2 regions of the Pseudomonas sp. PHC1 genome follow, and region 1 is predicted to be linked to the other one. Evidence: riboswitches for the same ligand, from Rfam matches in the RefSeq annotation. Region 1 holds a riboswitch; the other holds the start of a gene.

Region 1 (7,529 bases):
CTGGCGAAACAGCAGCTTGTCGCGGCTGACTTCGACGCTGCCCAGGCTGTTGTGGGCGATGCCCAGTTGTTCGCCCAGCCGGGACGCCGGCAACAGGCCCAGTTCCGAAAACGAAACCACGGCATCGAACGGGTGCTGGCGGTGCAGTCGCTCGATGGTTTCGCTGTAAGTGTCCAGTTCTGCGATGTCCGGCGTCAGTACCGGCGTTGCATGCTTGCGCTGATAGTCAGACAAGTCACCCGGCTGTTGGACGAGGGTAAAGCGAAACTGCCGTTGTGTATCCCAGTCCATTCCCGAATCGCGACCGCCGATGAGCAAAATGTGTCGGATCCCCGTCGCGCCGGGGACTTCGCCGTAGACATCGATGTCGGCGACGGCCAGCAAGGATTCGCGCAGGCTGGCGGTATCGGGTTGCTTGAACTCGAGGTACAGGTAGTTCTGGAAACCGTTGCTCACCGGTCCGATGGCATCGCCCGGGTTGACGTAGGCGTACCGACGCTGGAATCCCGGCAGGCGCTCGATGCGCTCGGCGTGGTGCAGCCCGTCATAGAACCGGTCGGTGCGGGCGAACGGTGTGGCGATGCCGAACGCAACGGGGGCTCGGCCGGGCAGAGGCTGCATTTCAGCGGACAGTGTCCGGTGGTAGCAGACATCCAGGTGCAACCCCCAGGCGTGGCGAATCACGTGAATCCGGCTGCCGCCGGGGCGCGCGCCGACTTCGAGGATCTTCGGCCCGCTGGCGGTGAGAATGAACTCGACATGGGCGAACGTGCCTCTGAGTCCCAGTGCCTTGACGGCGTCATGGGCCAGTCGGTGGCAGCGTTCTTTCAGGTCGGCATCGGGTTCCAGCAGCGATGGCGTGTAGCGGGCGAAATGGTGGAAGTCACCCCGCCCGATATCGACACCGGCAATCACGTCGACAATCGGAAAACTGCGGATCGAGCCATCCGCAGCGATTGCGCAGTCGATGGAGTGGTTGGAGCCCTGGAGGAACTCTTCCAGCAACAACTGCTCGGTTTCGCGGCTTTTTCCGGCCACATAACGCTGCAGCGCCGGCCATTCGTGGCGGGCATAGTCGAGCAGATCGTGGTGAGTGTGGATGCAGAGAACGAACAGGCTGCTGTAGAGGTTCGCGGGTTTCAGAATGAACGGGTAGGGCAGTTCACCGGAGTGTGCCAGCAGGTCGTCGATTCGTACTTCGCGGGACATCACGTGCAGGTCAGGGTTGTCCGACTGCTGGAAGTGTTGGCGCTGCAACACCTTGTCCAGAGTGTTTTCCACGTTGCGGTGCAAGTGAGCCAGTGCTGGCAGCGCCGCGCACAGGCGGGCTGTGACAGCAACATAGCCTTCGCGGAAATTCAGCACGCTGGTGAACCCGTGTTCATCGAGCAGGCGTTGCGTCAATCCGATCAGATCCGCCGTCAGTCCTCTGGAGAAATCGTACTGTGCCACTGGCGAGATTCTTGTCGCGTCAGCGATCTTGCTGGTTTTACGGCTGTCGGCGATCAACAGCGGAGTAATGCCCTCGGCAATCAGGCCTTCGTATTCACCTTCGCGGATGTTGCCGATGATCAGGCAGGCGCTCGCTTTCATCGGCAAACCTCCGGGTCGAAGCTGTAATGGATTCGGTTCAGGCGCTGGCAAATGTGCGACAGACGGATCCGGTCCACGCCGTTCGCACCGCCGCTCAAGACATTGCGGATAATGTGCGCCAAGGCATCCAGGTCCTCGCTGCTGATCCCCAGGCGAGTGATTTCCTGAAGGCCGAAGCGCAGGCAATCGCGGCCATGAACTTGTTTGTTGTTGACCCGGATGCCCAGTTCATTGAGTTCTTGCGCCGCTTGCCGCGCCAGGGGCCCTTCAAGCAAGAGCAGGTGCGTGTCGGTGGGGTGTAGCGTCCAGCCCGGCAAGCCTTTCAGGGCATCGTGCAGTTGGCGGGTGTTGGCGCACATGCGCTGGGCATAGGCCTGTCCGTAGTGCCGGGTTTCCACCAGGCTGACGAACAATTGCAGCAGGCCGGGCAGGTTGGGCGAAGAGACCAGGCCGCTGCTGAGCGTCTGTTCGATCCGCCAGGCCAGGTCGGCGCTTCGGCAGACGATCAGTGCCCGGTGCGGACCCGCCAGGGATTTGTGGGTATTGCCTTGAAGAATGTCCGCGCCTTCGTCAAGCGGGTTGGGAAAGGCCTGTCCGGCGATCAGGCCCAGGGTGTGCGATGCATCGTAAATAATCAGTGTCCGCTCCAGACCACGGCCGTTCAGCAACGTACGCAATGGCTCGATAGCGATTGCCCGAGTGGTCAGGCCGTGATCGAGCAGCACGGCTGCCGGTGGTGTACCGAGTGCCTGAAGTGTCTGATCGACAGCTTCGAGATCGATTTGTCCGTCCGCCGTCAGCGTGAAAAATGCGCTGCGCCTGCCGATTTTCTGCACCAGCGGCCCGGTCGCAAAATGCCCGCCGCTTTCCGGCGCCAGCGACAGAATGGCATCGCCCGGCTCGGTCAGCGCGGTCAGCACGCTCAGCGTACAGTGCACGCCGGACAGCACCCGATACTCGACGAATGGAGCGTTGAACATCGCCTGCACAGCCTGGGTCGCCAGCGTCTTCAAGGCTTCGACTTCCGGGAAGTGTTCAACGTGCATGCCATTGAATTGGGCGGCATAACGTTGACCGTCGATGGCTTGTGCGTTGAATAAATAACGCTCGTAAAAACGGTTCTGTCCGAGCGTGCGCGCGGTCTCGGACAATATGTTTTCGTTGGCGGTCAACGACAAGGTTGAAACTCGTCGAGCACAGGCCTGTTGGAACTGTTCAATAATAAAGTCATGTGTGCCGGGTGGGTTGGCTGAAAGTGCATGCGTCAAAGAGTTCATTAGTAGTCCGCCAGGTCGAAATCGATTATCAACATGTCGCGGCTGCCGCGATTCGAATTAATGCTTGATGTTTGCAGTGGGGAAACTTCGTGCAGAAGTATTCGGTCATTCAATACGGCTGTTTCCATGTAATCCGTCAAAGTTGCTTTGAATACACAGTTGCCACTTTCATTGAATATCCGACTTTCACCGCCGCTGACGCACTGGCGTTGAATCAGATGTTGAAAGACAAAATCGTGTCCGTCGCGATGGCGGCCCTCGGGTGTGGCGTGACCGGCATTACGCCGATCGCAGAGGATACGGAACTGGTGACAGGTCACCAGCCAGTCGCGCGGGCCGATCGTCAGATCCATCAGCGCCAGGTCGGCGGCGAGCACGGTTTGCAGGACCGGAGACTCGATAAACGTTGACTCGCTGCGGCTGTAGGTGCGCTGGACGCCACCCAGCAGCGGGTTGTGGGCCTGGGCTTGAAAGAAATGGCAGTCTTGCAGCGGCGTCCACTGGCGCTCCCGTTGGCGGTATTCGAACTTGCAGATGCGCCGCTGGCGAATGCCGTTCTCCGCGCTCAGGTAGGCATCGGGGTGCAAATGCTCCCACGTCGCGTTGAACGCCTGACACACATCGTGCCCCAACAACCCGACCTGGACCGCCGGATATTGGTAACTGTGCGCGTAGTGGCAATGACGCAGTAGTTGCGACAGTTCCTGCAGTACGGTTCCATCAGATTGCCGCAATGCATTGTCGGCGCTCATGTTGCAGGCACGTAAGTCAGATGGGCAGGAATAGAGAGCGTTGAATGCTGATAGTAATCAGGCATGCAAGAATTCCTTTCTTGTAGAGTGCAGCGTCCTTTGAATCTTCATGTTTCATATCTTGTTTTAATTTATCAATTTGGTTTTTGTAAAGATATGTAATTGGAGAGTTCGAGCGCTCTATTCCGAGGTCGAGCGTCGTGATGGGCAGTTTGGTGGTTAGATGATATGTAAGAGATTGCCTACAACTAATTTTTTAATTGAGAACTGTTTTCGATCAATATATTAAAGAACGATGTCCATATAACGACATTGCTGCAGACGTTGACCCGCCTTGCGCGCATGCGTAGCCTTGCGCTTTCGAGGTTCTTCGGCCCACGCCGAAGCTAAGAAGGGAACGCGGTCCAAGCCGCGGCTGCCCCCGCAACTGTGAACGGTGCTGTTCGCTGCCACGCCACTGCCAACTCCATCCAGAGCCAGCGGGAAGGCGCAGCGAATACCGGGCCAAGGCCCGAACATCGTCAGCCAGGAGACCTGCCTCGTCACAGATTCTCACTTTCAACCGGGCGGGGTGATCCGGTGGCGAACTCTCCAGGCACGCACCCGCGTTGCCGGTCTCGTCCCGTATGCCCGCCACCTTGCCAAAGGGCATCCGATGAAAACACTGGCCAAACTCCCCGTCACCATCGTCACCGGCTTCCTCGGCTCGGGCAAAACCACCTTGCTGCGGCACATGCTCGACAACGCCCAGGGCCGCCGCATCGCGGTGATCGTCAACGAGTTCGGCGAGCTGGGCATCGACGGTGAAATCCTCAAGCAGTGCACCATCGGCTGCACCGAAGAAGAAGCCACCGGCCGCGTCTACGAACTGGCCAACGGTTGTCTGTGCTGCACGGTTCAGGAAGAGTTCTTCCCGGTGATGCGCGAACTGGTGGCCCGTCGCGGCGACCTTGACCACATCCTGATCGAAACCTCGGGCCTGGCCCTGCCAAAACCTTTGGTGCAAGCCTTCCAGTGGCCGGAAATCCGCAACGCCTGCACCGTTGACGCGGTGATCACCGTAGTCGACAGCCCGGCCGTGGCCGCTGGCACCTTCGCTGCGTTCCCGGATCAGGTCGACGCCCAGCGCAAACTCGATCCGAACCTGGACCACGAATCGCCGCTGCACGAACTGTTCGCCGACCAATTGGCCAGCGCCGATCTTGTGATTCTCAACAAGGCCGACCAGACCAGCGCGGAAGACCTCGCTCGCGTGCGTCTGGAAGTCGCTGAAGAGCTGCCGCCAGCGGTAAAAATCGTCGAAGCCAGCAACGGTCGCCTGCCGTTGGACGTGTTGATTGGGCTGGGTGCCGGTTCCGAAGAACACATCGACAGCCGTCACAGCCATCACGATCACCACCACGGTGAAGGCGATGACGATCACGATGACCACGATCACGACGCCTTTGATTCGATCTCCATCGAACTGCCGCAAGCCGATGAGAGCCTGCTGCTCGACGCACTGACGCAACTGGTCGTTCAGCACGGCATCCTGCGGGTCAAAGGTTTCGCGGCGATCCCGAACAAGCCGATGCGGCTGCTGATTCAGGGCGTGGGCACGCGTTTTGACAAGCACTTCGACCGTCAGTGGGGCGCTGATGAGGCGCGGGTGACGCGTCTGGTGCTGATCGGTCAGGCACTGGACGCCGCGCAGCTCGAAGCGCAACTGCGCGCCGCGCTCAGCGTTTAAGCCATGCACCTGCTCAGGACCCAGCCCGGCGGTTTCGTGTCGGATGACAACATTGCCGACCTTGGACAGACCCCCGCCGAGCTGGTGATCCTGTGCAGCGGCGACTCCAGCCTTGCCTTGCTCGCCGAAGCCGCGCAGCAATTGCCCGAGGATTACCCGAGCGTGCGGCTGGCCAACCCGATGCAGGTGCAGAACCATGCGTCGGTCGACCTGTATGTCGATGAGGTGCTGCGCCACGCCAGGGTCATTCTGATCTCGCTGCACGGCGGCATCGCTTATTGGCGGTATGGCGTCGAGAGGCTGGTCGAGTTGTCCGAACGTGGCGTGCAGGTGATTCTGGTGCCGGGCGATGACCGTCCCGACCCGGAGCTCAGCGACCTGAGCACCGTGGACGCCGAGGATCGCGACCGGCTCTGGCAGTTTCTGCGTCAGGGCGGCCTGGGCAATGCGCTGGATTTCTTCCGCTGCCTGGCCAGTCGCTGGCTGGCGCGGGATTACGTGTGGGGCGAGCCGCAAACGCTGCCGCGCACGGCGATTTACTACCCGAACAAAAACACCGCCGCACTGGGTGACTGGCAAGCCGACTGGCTGCCCGGTCAACCGGTCGCGGCGGTGTTGTTTTATCGCTCGCATTTGCAAGCGGCGAATACGGCGTTTATCGACGTGTTCTGCCAACGGCTTCAGGCGGCCGGACTCAATCCGCTGCCAATTGCCGTGGCCAGTTTGAAAGAACCCGGCTGCCTGTCGGTGGTCGAGGACTGGCTGGATGAGGTCGAGGCCGCGGTGATTCTGAACACCACCGGTTTCGCCCAATCCAGCCCGGAAGCGCCGCATCTGCGGCCGTTCCGGCGCAACATCCCGGTGATCCAGGCGATCTGCGCCCAGGACAACGAGCCCGGTTGGCGCGAAAGCGAGCAAGGCCTCGGTCCGCGGGATCTGGCGATGCACATTGCCTTGCCGGAGCTGGACGGCCGGATCATCAGCCGGCCGATCAGCTTCAAGGATCTGGCCTGGCGCAGCGAGCGCAGTCAGTCCGACGTGGTGTGTTATCGCGCCCAGCCTGAACGAATGGATTTTGTGGCCGAACTGGCGCGCCGCTGGGTCGGTCTGGCGCGGGTGCCGAACGCTGAAAAGCGCATCGCACTGATTCTTGCCAACTACCCGACCCGGGACGGACGCATCGGCAATGGCGTCGGCCTAGACACGCCGGCTGCCGCGCTGAATATCCTGCGGGCGTTGCAGGCCGAAGGTTATCCGCTACCGGCCGAACTGCCGGACAGCGGCACCGAACTGATCCAGCAATTGCTCGGCGGCGTCAGCAATGACCTCGACACCCTCGACCAGCGCCCGTGCCAGCAGAGCCTGGCGATGAACGATTACCTGGCGATGTTTAACGCGTTGCCGCAAGCCAATCGCGCTGCGGTGCTGGAGCGTTGGGGTTCGCCGCAGAACGACCCGATGTGCCGTGACGGGCGAATGATGATCGCCGGCCTGCGGTTTGGCCTGACCTTCGTCGGCATTCAACCGGCGCGGGGTTATCAGGTCGATCCGAGTGCGGTGTATCACGACCCGGATCTGGTGCCGCCGCACGCGTACCTCGCCTTCTATTTCTGGTTGCGCCAGACCTACGGCGCTCACGGTGTGATCCACGTCGGCAAGCACGGCAATCTCGAATGGCTGCCGGGCAAAGGCGTGGGCCTGTCGGAAAACTGCTGGCCGGATGCACTGCTCGGGCCGCTGCCGAACATCTATCCGTTTATCGTCAACGACCCGGGCGAGGGCGCCCAGGCCAAGCGTCGCACCCAGGCGGTGATCATCGACCACCTGATGCCGCCGCTGACCCGCGCCGAAACCTACGGTCCGTTGCGCAATCTGGAGCTGTTGGCCGACGAGTATTACGAAGCGCAATTGCTTGATCCGCGCCGCGCCCGGGAGTTGCAGCGCGACATTTTGCAACTGGTGCGTGACACGCAGATCGATCGCGAACTGCAACTTGACGAAGCCCTCGACAGCGAGGCCGATGCCGCGATCTGGCTGCCGCGTCTGGACACCTACCTGTGTGATCTGAAGGAATCGCAGATCCGCGATGGTTTGCACATTTTCGGCGAGTCGCCGACCGGGCGTTTGCGCATCGACACCTTGCTGGCGCTGCTGCGGATTCCGCGCGGCGATGGCAAA
Region 2 (7,529 bases), on a different contig from region 1:
GATCGCTTTGAGCATGGCGGTGTTCTGCGACAAGGCAACGTGGTGCAATTCCGGATAACCGCCGGGCAGGTACAAGCTGTCCGCTTCGGGCAATTGCGCATCGCGGATCGGCGAGAAGAAACTCAGCTCGGCGCCCATCGCCCGTAACAGATCGAGGCTGGCACCGTAGGTGAAGGCGAAGGCTTCGTCGCGGGCGACCGCAATCCGAACGCCTTGGAGCAGTTTTTCGGTCTCAACGATTTCAGGCGCAGCGAACTCGACGGCCGGTGGCAGCGCTACCTCGCAAGTGCCGGCCAGCGCTTGGGCGGCGGCATCGAGGCGCACGTCGAGGTCATTGAGTTCGCTGGCCTGCACCAGACCGAGATGGCGGCTCGGCAGTTCGATCCCGGTTTCCCGGGACAACGCGCCGTACCAGCGCAGACCTTCGGTGAGGCTGCCTTCGAGTAACTGCGCATGGCGCACGGTGCCGACGCGGTTGGCCAGCACGCCGGCGAACGGCAAGTCCGGCTGATAGCGCGCCAGGCCCAGGGCCAGTGCGCCGAAGGTCTGAGCCATGGCCGTGCCGTCGATCACGCCGAGCACCGGAACGCCGAAATGCCGCGCCAGGTCGGCGCTCGATGGCGTGCCATCGAACAGGCCCATCACGCCTTCGATCAGGATCAGATCGGCTTCGTGAGCGGCTTCCCACAACAGGCGTCGGCTTTCCTGCTCGCCGACCATCCACATGTCCAGTTGATAGACCGGCGCACCGCTGGCGCGCTCGAGGATCATCGGGTCGAGAAAGTCAGGGCCGCATTTGAACACACGAACCTTGCGCCCCTGATTGCGATGCAGACGGGCCAGCGCAGCGGTGACGGTGGTCTTGCCCTGGCCGGAGGCCGGCGCGGCGATCAGTACCGCCGGGCAGTGACGTGGTTGATTCAAAGTTCGACGCCTTTCTGCGCTTTGATACCGGCCTGGAAGGCGTGCTTGATCATGCCCATTTCCGTGACGGTGTCGCCCATCTCGATCATTTCCGGCTTGGCGCCGCGGCCAGTGACGATCACGTGTTGCATCGGCGGGCGGGCCTGCAGATCGCTGAGCACCTGATCCAGATCGAGGTAGCCATGTTTGAGGGCAATATTCAGTTCATCGAGCACCACCAGACCGATCGACGGATCGCGCAACAACTCGCGGGAGACTTCCCATGCAGCCTCGGCGGCGGCGATGTCGCGCTGGCGATCCTGGGTTTCCCAGGTGAAGCCCTCGCCCATCACATGAAAGCGCACCTGTTCGGGGAAGCGGCGGAAGAACAGTTCTTCGCCGGTGCTGTTGCGGCCCTTGATGAACTGCACCACGCCGCACTGCATGCCGTGGCCCATGGCGCGGGCGAGCATGCCGAATGCCGAGCTGCTTTTGCCTTTGCCGTTGCCGGTCAGCACCAGCACCAGACCGCATTCGTCTGGCGAATTGGCGATGCGCTCGTCGATCACGGCTTTTTTGCGCTGCATGCGCGCGAGATGGCGCTCGTCGCGTTCGGGGGAATCAGTCATGGGGGAGCTCTCCGTTGAGGCTGGATAACGGCGGGCAGGCACAAGAATAGACGGCAACAAGCCTGGCATCGCCCACCGTGATGCCGCTGGATGGATCAGGCCGGTCTCCGGGCTCATGAGCGGCTGGTGCCTGGCTGCGCGCCTTCCCGCTTTTACGCAGTGGCATCAGACGCAGCTTTCACTCATTTACCGTTGCGGGGGCAGCGCCGGGATTGTGAGGGTTCATCGCTTGAAGACCCGCCTCACCGGCTTCCCTGTTTCACTCTGTCGACATGCGCCACAGAGCACCTGAAACAAGCCGCGAAGGTTAGAGGGTTGGGGGTGGAGCGTCAATTGAAGAGGGACTTGTGCGGCGAATAACTGCCGCCGATCAATTAACTGACGCCAATCTTGTGCCACACTGCCATGAGTGATATCAAAGAGCCATGCTTTTTGACTGCAGAGAGCACATCACAATAACAAGGGAGAGCACCATGCAAGGCATGATCATCAGCAATCCGCGACTGGAATTCCTGCGCCCGGTGCTGGAACGCTGGTTTGACTGTATCGACCGTTACAACGCCGTGCGCGGCGACAATGACACGCCCTACTGGCACGACGAAAAAGCCAACCTTGGCCTGCTGTCGGCCGCCGCGTGGATGGCTGAACTGGTCACGCTGCGCGACACTGCCACCCGCAAACAGAACGAAGAAGGCGAGCGCAACGCCCGTGCCGATTTGTTTATTGCTGGCGCCGAGGATCGTGCCTTCATTCAGGCGACCCAACGCTGGCCGCGCGTCACCAGCCTGAATCTGACCCAGGCCCTGGCGGATATCACCAGCGACGCCAAGCGCATCAGCTACGCCAGCGACCTGAAACTCGGCTGTCTGTTCGTCGCCCCGCAAAAAGCCCAGCACAGCGCCAGCCCGGAAGAATTGCAGGACATGGTCGACGACCTGCAAAAGGAACACACCTGCGCCGTCGCCTGGTACTTCCCCTATGCCTACCGCAAATTACGCAGTGAAGCCGGTAACTATCACCCCGGCATTGCCGTGCTTTTCAAGGAAGCCCGCGGCTGAAGGTTTGAACCATCGCGATTGTGTGCTTCTCTATGGTCAGGAATGCATTCATAGGGAAGGTCAACAATGCGCAAAACCCCGTTCGTTTTCGTCATCATGCTCGCCGGAGGGCTCACCGCCTGTGGTGAATCCTCCAGCCTGCAAGTCTCCGACGGCACTGGCCCGTCACCCAAACTGCCCGAACCGAACAAGACCCTGATCCCGACGGTGAACATCGCCCCGGCCGTCGGCTGGCCGGCTGGCGCCAAACCGACCACAGCGGCAGGCACACAGGTGGCAGCGTTTGCCGAGAATCTCGATCACCCGCGCTGGCTCTACGTATTACCCAATGGCGATGTGCTGGTGGCGGAAACCAACGCCCCGCCCAAACCAGACGACAGCAAGGGCATTCGCGGCTGGGTGCAGAAAAAAGTCGTGAGCCGAGCCGGCGCCGGCACTCCCAGCCCGAACCGCATCACCCTGCTGCGTGACGCCGATCATGACGGCGTAGCCGAAACCCGCACGGTATTTCTGCAAAACCTCAACTCGCCGTTCGGCATGACGCTGGTCGGCAACGACCTGTACGTCGCCGATACCGATCGCCTGTTGCGCTTTAATTACGAGCCCGGCGTGACCGAGATCAAGACCCAGCCGATCAAGGTTGTGGACCTGCCGGGCGGCACACTCAATCATCACTGGACCAAAAACGTCATCGCCAGCAAGGACGGCAGCAAGTTGTACGTCACCGTCGGCTCGAACAGCAATGTCGGCGAAAACGGTCTCGACCAGGAAGAAGGCCGTGCGGCAATCTGGGAAGTGGATCGCGCCACCGGCAACCACCGGATCTTCGCCTCGGGCATCCGCAACCCCAACGGCCTGGCTTGGGAGCCGCAAAGCGGTGCACTGTGGACGGCCGTCAACGAACGCGATGAGATTGGCAGCGATCTGGTCCCGGACTACATCACCTCGGTCAAGGACGGTGGTTTCTATGGCTGGCCGTTCAGCTACTACGGCCAACACATCGACGCGCGGGTGGAACCGCAGCGTCCAGACATGGTGGCCAAGGCCATCGCTCCGGACTACGCCGTCGGCCCGCACACCGCGTCACTGGGCCTGACCTTCGCCGAAGGCAATCGCCTGCCGGCGCAGTTCAAGGAAGGTGCATTCATCGGCCAGCACGGCTCGTGGAACCGCAAACCGCACAGTGGCTACAAGGTGATCTTCGTACCGTTTGTCGCTGGCAAACCGAGCGGAACACCGGTGGACGTGTTGACTGGCTTCCTCGACAAGGACGAAAACGCGCGGGGTCGCCCAGTTGGCGTGGTGATCGACCAGCAAGGCGCATTGCTGGTGGCGGATGATGTAGGCAACAAGGTATGGCGGGTGTCAGCGGCCCGCTAATGTGCTACAGGCGTAAAAAAACCCGTGGAAGCCATTGGCTCCCACGGGTTTTTATGTCTCTGGACTACGGGTTATGCGCCAGATGCTCTGGCTGCAGAACGCGCTTGGCGCTCAGATAGGCTTTTTGCCAATAGGCTTTCGAGAGACTGTCCAGCTTCACCGTGCCACCGGTGGCCGGCGCGTGAACGAAGCGCCCTTCCCCGACGTAGATTCCCGCATGGCTGACCTGTGAGCCGCCATTGGTGGCGAAGAAAATCAGGTCGCCGGTCTGCAGCCCTTCCTTGCCGACATTCGGCGCCTGCATGACGATCATCTCGCGGGTCGAACGCGGCAGGCTGATGCCGGCGGCATCGCGGTAGACGAAACCGATCAGGCCACTGCAATCGAAGCCCGAATCCGGCGTATTGCCGCCCCAGCGATAAGGCGTGCCGACCAGCCCGAGCGCGCGGAACAGCACGTCTTCGGCAACGGGCGAAAAGGTCTGGGAAGATCCGAACACGATCGGGGCGCGAACCATCGGCGCCGGCGGCGGAGTGCGGCTGGCGCAGGCGCTGAGCAGCGCGGCGAAGAACATCAGGGCAAAGCGGGCCGACATCGTCATATGCAGAACATCCTGATCTGGCTGAGGCTTTGACTGCCGATTCGACAGAAAACAAAACCGCCTGCGTTAGGACGCAGGCGGTTTGCCATCAATATAGATCAGGATTCTAGCGGCTACGCGGCAAACTTCAAGTAAGACTTTAACTTCACCTTGTAAAGTTTAGGTCTATTGCCTCTGAAGGGCCGCTTTGTCGCCACAAGCGTAGCGACAAACGAGTGATTACTTACGAGCGGTCACCACGGTTGGAGCGTTCGCCAAAGCGCGCTTGGCTTCGATGAAGGTCTTGCTCCAGTAGCTGTCGCCCAGGCTGTCGATGCGAACACCGCCGCTGCGACGAGAGCTGGAGTGGATGAACTGGTTGTCGCCCAGGTAGATCCCGGCGTGACTGACACGACCGCGACGACCATTGGTGGCGAAGAACAGCAGATCGCCCGGCTCGAGATTGCTGCGCGAAACCAGCGGCGCATCCACGTTGATCATTTCGCGGGTGGAGCGCGGCAGATTCATGCCGGCTTCTTCACGGAACAGATAGCCGATGAAACCGCTGCAATCGAAACCGGCTTCAGAGGTACCGCCGAAACGGTAACGGGTACCGATCAGGGACATGCCGCGTTCGAGAATGCTGTCGGCCAGAACCGGAAGCTGGTAAGGCTTCTTGCCATTGAAGTCGGCGAGTTCTTTTTCGGTGTCCAGCTCTTCCTGGTAAATAACGGAAGACTGGGCGGTGGCAGAATTTTTAACCTGCTGTTGCTGCTCTTGGTTAACAGGTGAATGAGCAGCGCAACCGAACAACAGGGTGACGAGTGCGAGAGGCACGAGGGGTGCGAAGCGCTTTAGCATGGGCACGACCGTGGCTGATAGTTGTAAAGAAGCCGAGACTATGCCCGCTATCAGCCTCATTTGCAAATTCAATCGATCTTTTTGTGACTTCTCGGTTTCTCGTTAACATCTAAGCGCTTAAGCCTATTTGAATCGAGACGCAGCCTGTGCAACCCACAGGAAAGCGGGTTTTCTGGCGCCTGAAATATGCCGAAACCGTCTGAAAGCCCCGGTTTTACCAGCCCAGGGTTTCTTTCAGGAAGGGAATGGTCAACTTGCGCTGAGCCTGCAAAGAGGCCTGATCGAGCTGCTCCAGCAGATCGAAAAGCGCACTCATGCTGCGGGTACCGCGAGTCAGAATAAAATGCCCGACCTCGTCGGTCAGGTGCAGACCACGACGGGATGCGCGCAATTGCAGGGCACGCAATTTGTCTTCATCGGAGAGAGGACGCATCTGGAAAATCAGCGCCAGGGTCAGGCGCGATTTCAGGTCGGCGAGTTTGATCGGCAGTTCACGCGGCGAAGTGGACGCCGCAATCAGCAGACGCCGACCGCTGTCACGCAGACGGTTGAACAGATGAAACATCGCCTCTTCCCAGTCCGCCTTGCCGGCAATCACCTGCAAGTCGTCCAGACAGACCAGTTCGTACTGTTCGAGGTTGTCGAGAATTTCGATGCCGCGATCCATCAACTCGGCCAGCGGCAGGTACACCGCCGGTTCACCCATCTGCTCGAAGCGCAGGCACGCGGCCTGCAACAGATGCGTACGCCCTACCCCATGCTTGCCCCACAGATAAATGAGGCTTTCGGTCCAGCCGGCGTCGGCTTCGCAGAGACGCTCGACATAGCCGAGTGCCGCGGCATTGGCGCCTGGGTAGTAATTGATGAAGGTGGCGTCGTCACGCAGACGCACACCTAGGGGCAGCTGAATCGGTTTCATGCTGACTGAACAGTTCCCGAGGAACCGTTAGTGGCCTCTGTGTAAAGTGAGCGAAGTTTATACCCGTGAAGCGGAGCGCACAATGCGACAGACCCCAAGCAAAATCAAAGGTTTGCGTTAACGGGCTGGTTTTATGACAGTTTCTTTGGCGCCATGGCCTGCATGAGACGGGCCAACCGGTGATCCCACCGGGCGGCCCGCGCTTCACGATTACAACTCCAGTTCATCCACCCCACTGTAGATGTCGGAATCCTTGTACAGATCGTGCACATGCCGCACCAGCACCATGATCACCGCCGCCACCGGCAGCGCCAGCAGCACACCGGTGAAGCCGAACAGCTCGCCACCGGCCAGAATCGCAAAGATCACCGCCACCGGGTGCAGACCGATCCGGTCCCCCACCAGCAGGGGCGTCAGCACCATGCCTTCCAGGGCCTGACCGACCATGAACACCGCGACGATCCCGATCATCGGATACAGATCGCCTCCAAACTGAAACAACCCGGCAATCAGCGCCGCGCCGATGCCGATCACAAACCCCATGTACGGCACAATCGCCGCCAGCCCTGCGATCAGGCCGATCAACAGCCCCAGCTCCAGCCCGACAATCATCAGGCCCGCCGCATAGATCACACCCAAGCCCAGCATCACCAGCAACTGCCCGCGCACGAACGCGCCCAGCACTTCATGGCATTCACCCGCCAGGGCAACCAAACGCTCTTCGCGATCACGGGGCAACAGGCCACGGATCTTGGCCATCATCACGTCCCAGTCGCGCAGCAGGTAAAAGCTCACCACCGGGATCAGCACCAGATTCGCCAGCCAGCCGATCAGCGCCAGGCTTGAGGCCGTCGCCTGACTCAACACAACACTGACAATGTCAGTGGTTTGCCCCATGTGTTCGCTGATCGCGGCTTTGACCTTGTCGAATTTCCAGAAGCCGTCCGACAGCCCCAGCTTCGATTGCGCCCACGGCACAGCGGTGTGTTGCAACCAGTCGAGCATTTGCGGCGCCAGTTCGTAGAGCCGCAGCAATTGCCTGGCGAGCATCGGCACCAGCACCAGCAACAACGCAGTGACGATCAGAGTGAACAGGGCGAACACCGCGATCACACCCCAGGTGCGCGACAACCCCAGGCGCTCCAGACGATCGACGAGCGGATCGAACAGATAAGCGAGCAACAGCGCCACCAGAAACG

What was found. A riboswitch is a leader RNA that binds a small molecule or an ion and turns the genes downstream of it on or off. The one in region 1 is predicted to bind cobalamin.
Region 2: it holds a riboswitch for cobalamin, as region 1 does, so the genes downstream of both, cobO (cob(I)yrinic acid a,c-diamide adenosyltransferase) here and cobW (cobalamin biosynthesis protein CobW) in region 1, are expected to answer to the same signal.

The regions. Positions count from the first base shown of each region.
Region 1 covers NZ_JBJXHJ010000012.1:114,423-121,951, forward strand. Annotated here, with positions in the region: gene ACKJSM_RS16980 (acetyl-CoA carboxylase biotin carboxylase subunit family protein) at 1-1,593, opposite strand, end outside; gene ACKJSM_RS16985 (hypothetical protein) at 1,590-2,870, opposite strand; gene ACKJSM_RS16990 (2OG-Fe dioxygenase family protein) at 2,870-3,622, opposite strand; cobalamin riboswitch at 3,969-4,179, shown strand; gene cobW (cobalamin biosynthesis protein CobW) at 4,278-5,351, shown strand; gene cobN (cobaltochelatase subunit CobN) at 5,355-7,529, shown strand, end outside.
Region 2 covers NZ_JBJXHJ010000035.1:26,738-34,266, forward strand. Annotated here, with positions in the region: gene ACKJSM_RS27565 (cobyrinate a,c-diamide synthase) at 1-924, opposite strand, end outside; gene cobO (cob(I)yrinic acid a,c-diamide adenosyltransferase) at 921-1,532, opposite strand; cobalamin riboswitch at 1,613-1,839, opposite strand; gene ACKJSM_RS27575 (hypothetical protein) at 2,006-2,590, shown strand; gene ACKJSM_RS27580 (PQQ-dependent sugar dehydrogenase) at 2,657-3,970, shown strand; gene ACKJSM_RS27585 (C40 family peptidase) at 4,035-4,571, opposite strand; gene ACKJSM_RS27590 (C40 family peptidase) at 4,791-5,411, opposite strand; gene hda (DnaA regulatory inactivator Hda) at 5,626-6,330, opposite strand; gene ACKJSM_RS27600 (AI-2E family transporter) at 6,541-7,529, opposite strand, start outside.